Regions from separate parts of the Pseudomonas sichuanensis genome, predicted to be linked through region 2. Evidence: predicted binding sites of a transcription regulator. Region 2 holds the regulator's gene; each other region holds the start of a gene.

Region 1 (4,697 bases), 570 kb from region 2:
GCCGGCCCCATGCACGAGGACACCGAACTGCCGTTCGAACAAGCCGAAGCCCCTGAATGACGGCCCAAAAAAAACCCGGCCTGGGCCGGGTTCTTTTCAGCTGGATGCTCAGAGCATCGAACGGCCTTTGTTGGCCGCAATGCGCATGCGCAGTGCATTGAGCTTGATGAAGCCGGCAGCGTCGGCCTGGTTGTAGGCGCCGCCATCTTCTTCGAAGGTGGCGATGTTGGCGTCGAACAGCGAGTCATCCGACTTGCGACCGACAACCACGACATTGCCCTTGTACAGCTTCAGACGAACCACACCATTCACGTTCACCTGCGAGGCGTCGATCATCTTCTGCAGCATCAGACGCTCTGGGCTCCACCAGTAGCCGGTGTAGATCAGGCTGGCATACTTCGGCATCAGCTCATCTTTCAGGTGAGCGACTTCGCGGTCCAGGGTGATCGACTCGATGGCGCGGTGGGCCTTGAGCATGATGGTGCCACCAGGGGTCTCGTAGCAGCCGCGGGACTTCATGCCGACGTAGCGGTTCTCGACGATGTCGAGGCGGCCGATGCCGTTGGCACCGCCAATGCGGTTGAGGTCGGCCAGCACGGTGGCCGGGGTCTTCTCGACGCCGTCGATGGCAACGATGTCACCGTTGCGGTAGGTCAGCTCGATGTAGGTAGCCTGGTCCGGGGCGTTCTCAGGGGAGACGCTCCATTTCCACATGTCTTCTTCGTGCTCGGTCCAGGTATCTTCCAGGACACCGCCTTCGTACGAGATGTGCAGCAGGTTGGCGTCCATCGAGTACGGCGACTTCTTCTTGCCGTGGCGCTCGATCGGGATGCCGTGCTTCTCGGCATAGTCCATCAGCTTCTCGCGGGACAGCAGGTCCCACTCGCGCCATGGGGCGATGACCTTGACGCCTGGCTTGAGCGCGTAGGCACCCAGCTCGAAACGCACCTGGTCGTTACCCTTGCCGGTAGCACCGTGGGAAATGGCGTCGGCGCCGGTTTCGTTGGCGATTTCGATCAGGCGCTTGGCGATCAGCGGACGAGCGATGGACGTACCCAGCAGGTACTCGCCTTCGTAGACGGTGTTGGCGCGGAACATCGGGAACACGAAGTCACGCACGAATTCTTCGCGCAGGTCATCGATGTAGATTTCTTTAACGCCCATTGCCTGGGCTTTGGCGCGGGCCGGCTCGACCTCTTCGCCCTGACCCAGGTCAGCGGTGAAGGTCACCACTTCGCAGTTGTAAGTGTCCTGCAGCCACTTGAGAATCACCGAAGTATCAAGGCCGCCGGAATACGCCAGTACGACCTTTTTTACGTCCGCCATGCCATCACTCCACGGGGTTGTACGGAAAGCCTTCGATTCTAACGGCCTTGCCGCAAAAATTACAGTGGGGCGACAGCTTGTGACGACAAAGCGACAGGAACTGTCGACAGCGCGACCAGTGGTCGCACTCAGCCCTGCTTCGCGGGTGCCTGCTGGGCCGGTACGACTGCCGGCGCGGTGGTGGCAGCCGGCGCCGGGGCTGCAGCGGGGACGGCCGGCGCCGCAGCCGGAACCGGCTTCTCGACCGGGGTCACCCGATCGAGCTGGATGTTGACACGACGGTTGCGCGCACGGTTGGCGGCGCTGTTGTTCTTGGCCAGGGGGTAGCGCTCGCCGTGGAAGCGCACGGTAATCTGTTCTTCGGCAATGCCATGGGCCTTGAAGTACTCGGCCACTGCCAGGGCACGACGGCGCGATGCGTCACGGTTAGTCAGGCGGTTGCCGCTGTTGTCGGAATGACCGTCGAGTTCGATGTGATTGACCGTCGGGTCGGCCTTCATGTAGTCCAGAATCAGGTCCAGGCGTGCACGCGCCGAGCTGTCCAGCTCAAAGCCAGTGCCGGGGAAGCCGACCTGGGTCTGGCGAATCTGATCGTAATTCATCGGCAGCAGCGTGCTCGCGCAGCGCTGATAGTCACTGTAGGCCTTGGCGAAACTGACCGGCAGCACCCGCACTTCCATGGCTCGCCCGCCTTCACCTGCATAATTGCGCACCACCGTGCTGCGCCCATCGAGCAAGCCATTGATCAAGCGGCTGGCCTGGCCTTGCGAGGACGTGAACAGCACACCCGTGCGGCCCATGCGCACAGCCCCCAGATTGATGTCGCCACGGCCTGGCTGCCAGGGTGCAGCTGCCGCCAACAGTGTGGCGGATCCGGCACCGAGCACATTGCTTGCGGAGCGCAGCTGGAACGTCGGCAGCTCGCCGGCACGGCGCACGAACTCACCACTACCGAAACCATCTATCGGTTGCACCAGACGGCATTCGAACTGGTCACCCTCGACTTTCCAGGCGACATGCTCCACGCGGGTCTGGAAGGTGAGTGCCCCCGCCGGCAGGCTGGCGACAAGGGTGAACAGGGCTAGGTAACGCTGGCGCACGGGCGGCTCCACAAATTCTGACGGCTTACCTCAACGCTATCGGACGCTGGTTGGAAAACTTGATAGCCGTGCTCGCCCAAGGGTTTTCCGGTAGCATTGGCTTCTGAGTTCGACCCGCCTGGAATCCCCAATGTCCGATCGCCTGACCCTCCTGCGCCCCGACGACTGGCACATCCATCTGCGCGATGGTGCCGTCTTGCCACATACCGTTGGCGACGTGGCGCGCACCTTCGCCCGTGCCATCATCATGCCCAACCTCGTGCCCCCGGTGCGCAACGCCGCCGAAGCTGGCGCCTACCGTGAGCGCATCCTCGCCGCGCGTCCGGCCGGCAGCCGCTTCGAGCCGCTGATGGTGCTCTACCTCACAGACCGCACCAGCGCCGAAGATGTCCGCGCGGCCAAGGCCAGCGGTATCGTGTACGCCGCCAAACTGTACCCGGCCGGCGCTACCACCAACTCCGATTCCGGCGTGACCAGCATCGACAACATCTTCCCGGCGATCGAGGCCCTGGCCGAGACCGGCCTGCCACTGCTGGTGCATGGCGAAGTGACGCGTAGCGAGATCGACGTGTTCGATCGTGAGAAGCGCTTCATCGACGAGCACATGCGCCGCCTGGTCGAGCGTTTCCCCACGCTGAAAGTGGTCTTCGAACACATCACCACCAGCGACGCCGCGCAGTTCGTCACCGAGGCTGCGGCCAACGTCGGCGCGACCATTACCGCCCAGCACCTGCTGTACAACCGCAACCACATGCTGGTCGGCGGTATCCGCCCGCACTTCTATTGCCTGCCGATCCTCAAGCGCAACACCCACCAGGTGGCGCTGCTGGACGCGGCCACCAGCGGCAACCCGAAGTTCTTCCTCGGTACCGACTCCGCCCCCCATGCCCAGCACGCCAAGGAAGCCGCCTGCGGCTGCGCTGGCTGCTACACCGCCTACGCCGCCATCGAGATGTATGCCGAGGCATTCGAGCAGCGTAACGCGCTGGACAAGCTCGAAGGCTTTGCCAGCAAGCATGGCCCGGACTTCTACGGCCTGGCGCGCAACACCGACACCATCACCCTGGTGCGCGAAGAGTGGACGGCACCCGCCAGTCTGCCGTTCGGCGACACCACCGTGATCCCGCTGCGTGCCGGTGAGAAACTGCGCTGGCGCCTGCTGGAGGACAACGCGTGAGCGAAGACCTCTACGACGACGATCAGGACAATCAGGTCAGCAGCGGTTCGCGCCATCCGATGGCCGAACGTTTCCGTGGTTATCTGCCGGTGGTGGTGGATGTCGAGACAGGTGGCTTCAACAGCGCCACCGACGCCCTGCTGGAAATCGCCGCAGTGACCATCGGCATGGACGAGAAGGGCTTCCTGTTCCCCGAGCACACCTACTTCTTCCGGGTCGAACCCTTCGAAGGTGCCAACATCGAACAGGCCGCGCTGGAGTTCACCGGGATCAAGCTGGACCACCCACTGCGCATGGCGGTGAGCGAGGAAAGTGCGCTCACCGACATCTTCCGTGGCGTGCGCAAGGCTCTCAAGGCCAACGGCTGCAAGCGGGCAATCCTGGTCGGGCACAACAGCAGCTTCGACCTGGGCTTCCTCAATGCCGCAGTGGCGCGCAACGACCTCAAGCGCAACCCCTTCCACCCGTTCTCCAGCTTCGACACCGCAACACTGGCCGGCCTGGCATACGGCCAGACCGTGCTGGCACGGGCCTGCCAGAGCGCCGACATCGACTTCGATGGCCGCGAGGCGCACTCGGCACGCTACGACACCGAGAAAACTGCCGAGCTGTTCTGCGGCATCGTCAACCGCTGGAAAGAAATGGGCGGCTGGCGCGATTTCAACGACTAAGCTGCAAGCCTCAAGCTTCAAGCGACAAGAAAGAGCAGCCTATATGCGCCAGGCTTTTCACTTGTGGCTTGCAGCTTGAAACTTGAGACAAAAAAAACCGGCCACCAGGGCCGGTTTTTTTATGCGCTTGGCAAATTACAGCTTGCCAGCGTTCTCGCTCAGGTAAGCGGCAACGCCTTCCGGCGAAGCGTTCATGCCCTTGTCGCCTTTTTTCCAGTTGGCCGGGCAGACTTCGCCGTGCTCTTCGTGGAATTGCAGGGCGTCAACCAGGCGCAGCAGCTCGTCCATGTTGCGGCCCAGTGGCAGGTCGTTGACGATCTGCGAACGGACAACACCGTTGGTGTCGATCAGGAAGGCGCCACGGAAGGCCACGCCGCCTTCGGACTCGACGTCGTAGGCCTTGCAGATTTCGTGGGTCATGTC
Region 2 (4,697 bases):
GTTTCCGCTTCGCTGGCGCCATGCTTCTCGGCGGCCGGTGCCGGGGCACGGGCAGGAGCCGCAGCGGCCGGCTTGGCGGCAGCAGCCGGGGCCGGTGCGGCAGCTGGCGCAGGTGCAGGCTTGGCCACAGGCTTTGCTTCTGCCTTGGGCGCGGTCGCCACGGCGGCAGCGGGTGCTTCGGCAACCGCCGCATCAGCGGAGAACTTGCCCTTGCCATGCAACTGGTCCAGCAGTGCTTCGAATTCATGCTCGCTGATGTCATCGCCCCCAGCAGCAGGCGCGGCACTTGCAGCCGGCGCGGCAGCGCCCTGCAGTGCATCGACGGCGAAGGTGCCCTTGCCGTGCAACTGGTCAAGCAACGACTCGAACTCGTCGTCGGTAATCTCGTCGCTGGCTGCAGCGGGAGCGGCAGTTGCCGGCTCGCTGGCCGCCACTTCGGTCGAAAACTGGCCTTTGCCGTGCAACTGGTCGAGCAGGTTTTCGAACTCGGCGTCGGTGATCTCGTCACCGCCGGTGACCGGCGCCTCGCCTTGCATCTGCTCATGCAGCTCGGCTTCGGCCTTGACCGCGTCGAGCGAATTGAGCAGTTGCTCGAACTCGGTGTCGGTGATGTCCGGCTCGGCGCTGGCCTCGACCACAGGCTCGGCCTCGACCACGGCGGCGGGTGCCTGGGCGGTACCCGGTTCGGCCAGGCGCGACAGCGCCGCCAGCAGCTCCGGGGTGGCCGGGGTGACATCGGTACGCTCACGCACCTGGCCGAACATGCTGTTGACCGTGTCGAGCGCTTCAAGCACCACGTCCATCAGTTCCGCGTCGACCCGGCGCTCACCTTTGCGCAGGATGTCGAACACGTTTTCGGCGATGTGGCAGCACTCCACCAGTTCGTTGAGCTGAAGGAAGCCGGCGCCCCCTTTTACAGTGTGGAAACCGCGGAAAATCGCATTGAGCAGGTCCGCATCATCGGGCCGGCTTTCCAGCTCGACCAGTTGCTCGGACAACAACTCGAGGATTTCGCCGGCCTCTACCAGGAAATCCTGAAGGATTTCTTCATCGGCGCCGAAGCTCATTAAACGTGCTCCTTAAAAACCCAGGCTGGACAGCAGATCATCGACATCGTCCTGACCGGACACGACGTCTTCACGCTTATCGGCATGAATCTGCGGACCTTCACCCCGAGTCGGATGTTTTTCTTCATCTTTTTCAGCGCGCAGCTGCTGGTGGTCATGTTCGATACCGGCGAAGCGGTCGACCTGGCTGGCCATCAGCACGAGCTTGAGCAGATTGCTTTCTACTTCGGTGACCAGCGCGGTAACCCGCTTGATCACCTGGCCGGTCAGGTCCTGATAGTCCTGAGCCAGCAAGATATCGTTGAGGTGCCCGGCGACCTTGCGGTTGCCTTCGGCACTGTGCGCCAGGAAACTGTCGACACGCTTGACCAGCTCACGGAATTCCGGCGCCGCCACTTCGCGGCGCATGAAGCGCTGCCAATCGGCGGACAGGTCCTGGGCTTCGCTGGCCAGGGTGTTGAGCACCGGCGTGCTCTCCTCCACCAGGTCCATGGTGCGGTTGGCCGCGCCTTCGGTGAGGCGCACCACGTATGAAAGGCGCTCGGTGGCATCGGTGATCTGCGAGACCTCCTCGGCCTGCGGCATCGCCGGATCGATCTGGAAACTGACGATCGCACTGTGCAGTTCACGGGTGAGTTTGCCGACTTCCTGATACAAGCCCCGGTCGCGAGTCTGGTTGAGCTGATGAATCAGCTGCACCGCATCGCCGAAACGGCCGCGCTCGAGGCTCTCGACCAGTTCCTGGGCATGTTTTTTCAGGGTTGATTCGAACTCACCCAGCGAGTTGTTGGTTGACTCCATGGCGCCCCCTGAGGTGACTCAGCCGTTGACGCGTTCGAAGATCTTCTCGATCTTTTCTTTGAGCACCTGGGCGGTGAAAGGCTTGACCACATAGCCGTTTACCCCGGCCTGGGCCGCTTCGATGATCTGCTCACGCTTGGCTTCGGCGGTCACCATCAGCACCGGCAGGTGCTTCAGACGCTCGTCAGCGCGGACTTTGCGCAGCAGTTCGATACCGGACATGCCCGGCATGTTCCAGTCGGTCACCAGGAAATCGAAGTGGCCGCTTTCCAGCATCGGCAACGCGGTGTTGCCGTCGTCAGCTTCCGAGGTATTGGTGAACCCCAGATCACGCAACAGGTTCTTGATGATCCGCCGCATCGTCGAAAAGTCGTCAACGATGAGGATTTTCATGTCTTTGTTCAAGTAGACCTCCAAGCAGTCTTAAACGCGCTCGGCGCCGAGCGCGCAGTCAATCAATTCGGTAGAGCAAAAAACGACTGCATCGAACCCGGGCTCAGCGTGCCCGCCATTCCCCCAGGCGGCCGCGCAAACGCGCCGCGCACTGGCTATGCAACTGGCTGACACGTGACTCGCTGACCCCCAGTACCTCACCGATTTCCTTGAGGTTCAGCTCTTCGTCGTAGTACAGCGCGAGCACCAGGCGCTCACGCTCCGGCAGGTTGGCGATCGCCTCGGCCAGGGCGCGCTGGAAGCGCTCGTCTTCCAGGTCACGCGATGGCTCCAGCTGGCCGCTGGCCCCGTCCTCGTGCAAACCTTCGTGTTCACCGTCCTGCAACAGGTCGTCAAAACTGAACAGGCGGCTGCCCAAGGTGTCGTTCAGAATCCCGTAGTAATCATCGAGACTCAATTGGAGTTCGGCAGCAACCTCGTGATCTTTAGCGTCGCGACCAGTTCTTGCTTCAACCGAGCGCATTGCGTCACTGACCATGCGCGTATTGCGGTGCACCGAACGTGGTGCCCAATCTCCCTTGCGCACCTCGTCGAGCATGGCGCCGCGGATGCGGATGCCGGCGTAAGTCTCGAAGCTGGCGCCCTTGCTGGCGTCGTACTTGTTGGCGACTTCCAGCAGGCCGATCATGCCGGCCTGGATCAGGTCCTCGACCTGCACGTTGGCCGGCAGGCGCGCCAGCAGGTGGTAGGCGATGCGCTTGACCAGCGGCGCGTAGCGCTCGACCAGCTCGTACTGGGCGTCCTTCGACGCCTTGCTGTACATCTTGAAGCCGCTCGCACTCATAGCACTGGCCCCGCGCTGGTGGGCTGCACCAGACGCTCGACGAAAAACTCCAGGTGCCCGCGTGGGTTGGCTGGCAGCGGCCAGCTGTCGACCTTCTGCGCGATGGCCTTGAAGGCCAGCGCACACTTGGACCGTGGGAAGGCCTCATAGACCGCCCGCTGCTTCTGCACCGCCTTGCGCACACATTCGTCGTAAGGCACGGCGCCGACGTATTGTAGGGCGACGTCGAGGAAGCGATCCGTGACCTTGGTCAATTTGGCGAACAGGTTGCGCCCTTCCTGCGGGCTCTGCGCCATGTTGGCCAGCACGCGGAAACGGTTCATGCCGTAGTCGCGGTTGAGCAGCTTGATCAGGGCGTAGGCATCGGTGATCGAGGTAGGCTCGTCACAGACCACCAGCAACACCTCTTGCGCCGCACGCACGAAGCTGACCACCGATTCGCCGATCCCGGCGGCGGTGTCGATCACCAGCACATCGAGGTTGTCGCCGATTTCGCTGAACGCCTGGATCAGGCCGGCGTGCTGGGCCGGTGCCAGGTGCACCATGCTCTGGGTGCCCGAGGCGGCCGGCACGATGCGTACCCCGCCCGGCCCCTGCAGCAGCACGTCACGCAGCTCGCAACGGCCCTCGATGACGTCGGCCAGGGTGCGCTTGGGTGTCAGGCCCAGCAGCACGTCGACATTGGCCAGGCCCAGGTCGGCGTCGAGCAGCATGACCCGGCGGCCGAGTTCGGCCAGCGCCAGGGACAGGTTCACTGAAACGTTGGTCTTGCCGACGCCACCTTTGCCACCGGTGACGGCGATCACCTGTACGGGATGCATGCTACCCATGTCTGTTGTTTACCTTGTCTTGCTTGGACCCAGGCCACATGAGGGGCTTGATGCTCAGCGCCGCGGCCAGGCCGGGCAACCCCATGATGTAGGTACTTTGCACAGTGTTCACCTTCACCCCGCCCGCTTGCCGGGGTTGTGGTAGAGATCAGCGAACATGTCGGCCATGGCCTCTTCGCTGGGCTCGTCCTGCATCTGTACGCTCACCGCGCGGCTCACCAACTGGTGTTTACGCGGCAATTGCAGGTCATCCGGAATGCGTGGCCCGTCGGTCAGGTAGGCAATCGGCAATTCGTGACCGATGGCCAGGCTCAGCACTTCACCGAGGCAGGCAGTTTCATCGAGCTTGGTCAGGATGCAACCGGCCAGGCCGCAGCGCTTGTAGCTGTGGTAGGCGGCGGTGAGCACCTGTTTCTGGCTGGTGGTGGCCAGTACCAGATAGTTCTTCGAGGCGATGCCACGCCCGGCCAGCGTCTCCAGCTGCATGCGCAGCGCCGGGTCGCTGGCCTGCAGGCCGGCGGTATCGATCAGCACCACGCGCTTGCGCAGCAGCGGTTCGAGCGCCTGGGCCAGGGACTCGCCCGGGTCGACGTAGGTAACCGGCACATTGAGGATGCGCCCCAGGGTTTTCAGCTGTTCCTGGGCGCCGATGCGGAAGCTGTCCATGCTCACCAGGGCGATATTGCTCGCGCCGTACTTGAGCACATAGCGTGCGGCCAGTTTCGCCAGGGTAGTGGTCTTGCCCATGCCGGCCGGGCCGAC
Region 3 (4,697 bases), 2.5 Mb from region 2:
TGACTACAAAATCGTCTATATCTTCTGCTAATTCGGTACGAATGGCTTGGTGCATTGTTTGTCCGACTCTGTGACCTTTGGCGTCACGCAGGTAGAATTCGACACCTTCAACTTTTTCGGCGGTGCCATCCCAATCCTGGAGTAATTCAATCTTCCAATAAGGTTGTGAGCGAAGCAGATTGGCAGGATTAAGTGCATGTAATATGCGCCCCACTGCATGGGTGGCATACATACCTAGCCAGCCGTTCTCGTTTTGTTCAAGCGTTGCTCCTATGTATTGCCAGGTATCTGCGGCATGGATCTGGTAGTGCAGGCGATTTTTTTTCTCTTCAAGGAAGGTGAACTCGAAGCGTAAAGGTATGCAGGTATTCTCTGTGCGCGTGCCTTTGGCGCAGAGCCAGCCATCATCTATCTCGAATCCAAAAACATCGCTGGTGGCGTTGTCGCAAACTATCTGGCCGTATTTACAGTGTAATTCGGCGGTGAATCGGGTACGCAGCATCGGATTCTCCTTTTGAACGGATCCCAATACGGGGTTCAGGAGTCGATAATGCTTTGAGTCTCAGGAGCGGGGAGCCTGGAAGAATTTCTGGGGTGCTCATGGTTTTTCACAAGCCAAGGCGTGCAGCTGGGCGTGTCAACAAAAACGCCACCCGAGGGGTGGCGTAGTCATGAGTCGAGGATGATTAGTAGTCGTCTTTGTCGAAGCGTCGTGCTTCGCGCTGCAACTGATACACGAAACTCTCGATCTTGCGCTGTGCCTGGCCGTTGAGGTTGTGGAAGCGTACGCCGGCGAAGGTGGTGTTGATGCGCTCTTCGAAGTGCAGGTGGCGCAGTTCGACCATGGTGTCGGCCAGGCCCAGGGGGGGGGCGGCCTTGAAGCGTTCGTACACCTGGCCCAGTTGCAGGCGCTCCTCGACGTTGCCTTCAAAGCGCAATTTGCAGCCGGTGGCAGAGATGTCCAGCAGCTTGCCGCGCAGTGCGCCGTTGCCTTTCAAGTGGGTGCCGTCGAGGACGATGTCGACCAGCTGCGACAGCTTGAGTGCAGCGCGGAAGGCGCTACGGCGCTGATGGTAAGTGACTTCGGTGGGCAGCGGGCCGCGATAGCAGCGATGGCCGTCGATCTCGGTGATGGTCAGTGGCGTGTCGCACTCCCAGGCGATGCGTACGCCGTCATGGAAGCCTTCGACGCGGAACGCTTCGCCGTTCTCGATGTACTTCTCGCCATCGCGGGGGATCATTTCATCCAGGGCCAGAACGCCGTTGTCGCGGTCGATGTGCACCACATAGCTCTGGAACCGCTGGCTGCGCTCATGGAAGCTGATGATCAGCGGGTCGTGGCTCTCCAGCAGCTGGCGCAGGTTGGCCGCGATTTCCAAAGGGGTAGTGAGCACCTTTGGTGGCTGGGGGGCATCGGTTTCATTGAACACGGGTTCTCAATCTCCAGGCAAAAACGACACACGCAAGTTACGGCATTTTGCCAGTATGCTCCGTGCCTTGAACAGGGAAAATCACACTTGGCTGAGCGCCCGGGGCTTGGCCATCGGCGAGGTGGTGCCACGGCTGTCGTACAGCGAGGGAGAATCGCCACCCATGAGGATGCTGACCTGATTGGCCGTGGCGCGCTGCTGTATCTGGATGACCTGGCCATTGGTCTCGTTGGCCTTCTGGCAGGCATCCATCAATGCGCTGAGCGCATCGAGCCGTTGCAGCAGGGCCTCGCCATTGGGCGACTGTGCGGCCATGGCCTGCACACCTGCGCGATCGGCGCTGAGGCCGATGTCCTGGAGCAATTGGCTGCGTCGGCGACCCTGCTGCTCGAGCAAGATGATCAACGACTGCTTGCGGGCCAGAATCTGTTCCAGCAGCTGCATGTCGCGCCCATGCAGGGCGACCGTCTCGCTCTGGAGCAGGTCGAGCAATTCCTGCGTTGGCGCGATGTCGTTTTCGATCAGTTGCAGCAGAGTGATGTCGTGCATGGCTAACTCTTGGCGTGTTGCGTCCTTGAAGTCAGCGCACCTGGAGGTTAGCGCTGGGCTTCGAAATCAAGCAGTTTACTGGCGACACGGTCGGCGTCGACCTTGTAGCTGCCGTCCGCGATCGCTTGTTTCAACTCGGCCACGCGGGCGCTGTTGACGGTCGGCTGGTCGCGCAGGCTGTCGCTGATCTTCTGCAGCTGCTGGGCTTCTGGGCTGAAATGTACCGCTTCCCCGCTGGCATTGGCGCTGGGCGCTACGCTGCTGGCGTCGGTTTTGTCGACGTTGCCAGGCGCGGCATTGCCACGAACGCCACCCGTGCTGGGCGGAGAATTATTCACACGACTGAAGTCGATGACCATGATCAAAACCTCTGGGTATTTGTACGCATACCCTGTTTTCGGCCAGCCCGAAAAAAACTTTAGGCAGGAATGCAGTGCTGCCTGGCAGCACGCTTGCGCACCCGATTCCGACACAGTTTAGGGGGAGCGGTTCCCTGCCGCCAGCCTTCTGTCATGATCTGGCGGTGAATATTGCTACATGGCCACCTCTACCTGCCCAGGCCCTGTGACCCGCGCTTTCACCACGCGCTTGGAGTTCAGGTTGCGCACCCGGATCTGTTCCTGCAGGCCGCCTTTGCTCAGGGCTTCGCCTGGCATGCGCACGCTGAGGGTGCCGCTGCGCGCGACAATCACCACGTGATCGCCTTTGCGCACCACCTCCGCCTGTTCCAGGTGTTGCTGGGTCAGTACCTGGTCAACCACTGTGGGGCGCAGCAGCTTCATGCCCACTGCCTGGTCCATTTGCGTCAGGTAGCCAGGACCCAGCGTGCCGACATCGCGTTCGCGCAGGGCAATATCGCCTTCGCCGACCACGCTTTCGCGCTTGAGCGGCCGGGTCATCACCACCACATCGCGCAGCAGCCGTACCTGGGCGGGCACGAAGATCGTCCACGGAGCCGCGCTGTCGCAGCGCACCTTCACTGTGACCCGGCCCAGCGGGGTCGGGCTTTCCAGTGATGCGTCAAGTTGCTGGCTGCACAGCGGCATGCGCAGGCGCGGGTCGAGCCGGTTGACCTGGATCTCGTAGCGGCCACCGGTCTGGGTGGTCGCCAGATAATCTTCCACGGTGAATTCAAGAAACCCCTGGGTGACACCGATAAGCTGTTCAGGCAAGGTGAATGCCTGCGCCTGGGTGCGAACACTGGATGCCATGAGGCACAGGGCTGCCAGTGAACCGGTCAGCAGGCGCGTCAGTCGTCGGGAAAATGTCGTTTTCGTATACATGGCGCTCAAAAAAGCAAAGCCCGTGCCGATTCGGTATACAGGCAATCGTTGGAGGGGTCCGGCATGGCTGGAGTGATGGATTCGGTCAACCAGCGCACGCAGCTGGTGGGGCAGAATCGCCTGGAGCTGTTGTTGTTTCGCCTCAATGGCGACCAGCTCTACGGCATCAATGTGTTCAAGGTCCGGGAGGTGCTGCAGTGCCCGGAACTGACAGTGCTGCCCAAGTCTCATCCGGTGGTGCGTGGGGTGGCCAACATTCGCGGGGCGACCATCCCGATCCTGGACCTGTCGATGGCAACGGGGTTGCCGGGGCTGAAGGAAGACACGCGTAACAGCTTTGTGATCATCACCGAGTACAACACCAAGACCCAGGGTTTTTTGGTGCACTCGGTCGAGCGCATCGTCAACATGAACTGGGAAGAGATCCATCCGCCACCCAAGGGGACCGGGCGCGATCACTACCTGACCGCGGTCACCCGGGTCGATAACCGCATGGTCGAGATCATCGATGTGGAAAAGGTGCTGGCGGAAGTGGCGCCGTCGTCCGAGTCGGTGTCCGAGGGTGTGATCGATGCCGAGGTGCAGGACAAGGCCGTGCTGCTGCGGGTGCTGACCGTCGATGATTCGTCGGTGGCGCGCAAGCAGGTCAGCCGCTGTCTGCAGACTGTCGGGGTTGAGGTGGTGGCGCTCAACGATGGTCGCCAGGCGCTGGATTACCTGCGCAAGCTGGTTGATGAAGGTAAACGGCCGGAGGAGGAATTCCTCATGATGATCTCGGATATCGAGATGCCGGAAATGGACGGCTACACCCTGACGGCCGAGATCCGCAGCGACCCGCGCATGCAAAAGCTGCACATCGTCCTGCATACTTCGCTGTCCGGGGTCTTCAACCAGGCCATGGTCAAGAAGGTCGGGGCTGATGATTTCCTGGCCAAGTTCAGGCCGGACGACCTTGCCCAGCGGGTAGTCGACCGGATCAAGGCAACGCATTGAAACGGCCGGGGCCAGTCCCCGGCGCTAGCGATTTAGAAAGAGGCGGCACCATTGTCTACGGGTAATTTGGATTTCGAACAGTTCCGGGTCTTCCTGGAGAAAGCCTGTGGCATCCTGCTGGGCGAGAATAAGCAGTACCTGGTCTCCAGCCGTCTCAACAAGCTGATGGAGCAGCAGGGCATCAAGTCGTTGGGTGAGCTGGTGCAGCGTATCCAGGCACAGCCGCGGGGTGGTTTGCGCGAGCAGGTGGTCGATGCCATGACCACCAACGAAACCCTGTGGTTTCGTGATACCTACCCCTTCGAGGTGCTCAAGAACAAGGTCATCCCCGAGTTCATCAAGGGCAACCCGGGCCAGCGCCTGCGCATCTGGTCGGCGGCCTGCTCGTCGGGGCAGGAGCCTTACTCCATTTCCATGGCCATCGACGAATTCGAGCGCGGCA

The links. Region 2 encodes FliA, which starts transcription of late flagellar genes. Its sites were predicted from a motif close to CTAAAGTTTNNNNNNNNNNNGCCGNTAA; they were not measured.
Region 1: LOY51_RS05800 (flagellar protein MotY) is a predicted target of FliA. The motif match lies at 2,463-2,490, and genes of this name have one in related genera.
Region 3: flgM (flagellar biosynthesis anti-sigma factor FlgM) is a predicted target of FliA. The motif match lies at 2,374-2,401, and genes of this name have one in related genera.

What each region holds. Positions count from the first base shown of each region.
Region 1 covers NZ_CP087185.1:1,248,988-1,253,684, reverse strand. The annotation lists gene LOY51_RS05810 (hypothetical protein) at 1-60, shown strand, start outside; gene LOY51_RS05805 (argininosuccinate synthase) at 109-1,326, opposite strand; gene LOY51_RS05800 (flagellar protein MotY) at 1,455-2,426, opposite strand; gene pyrC (dihydroorotase) at 2,557-3,603, shown strand; gene rnt (ribonuclease T) at 3,600-4,274, shown strand; gene LOY51_RS05785 (peroxiredoxin) at 4,410-4,697, opposite strand, start outside.
Region 2 covers NZ_CP087185.1:1,819,385-1,824,081, reverse strand. The annotation lists gene LOY51_RS08470 (chemotaxis protein CheA) at 1-1,067, opposite strand, end outside; gene LOY51_RS08465 (protein phosphatase CheZ) at 1,080-1,868, opposite strand; gene LOY51_RS08460 (chemotaxis response regulator CheY) at 1,887-2,261, opposite strand; gene fliA (RNA polymerase sigma factor FliA) at 2,365-3,105, opposite strand; gene fleN (flagellar synthesis regulator FleN) at 3,102-3,935, opposite strand; gene flhF (flagellar biosynthesis GTPase FlhF) at 4,050-4,697, opposite strand, start outside.
Region 3 covers NZ_CP087185.1:4,330,189-4,334,885, reverse strand. The annotation lists gene LOY51_RS19590 (hypothetical protein) at 1-502, opposite strand, end outside; gene LOY51_RS19585 (flagellar brake protein) at 687-1,430, opposite strand; gene LOY51_RS19580 (flagella synthesis protein FlgN) at 1,512-1,979, opposite strand; gene flgM (flagellar biosynthesis anti-sigma factor FlgM) at 2,027-2,338, opposite strand; gene flgA (flagellar basal body P-ring formation chaperone FlgA) at 2,513-3,262, opposite strand; gene LOY51_RS19565 (chemotaxis protein CheV) at 3,326-4,255, shown strand; gene cheR (protein-glutamate O-methyltransferase CheR) at 4,307-4,697, shown strand, end outside.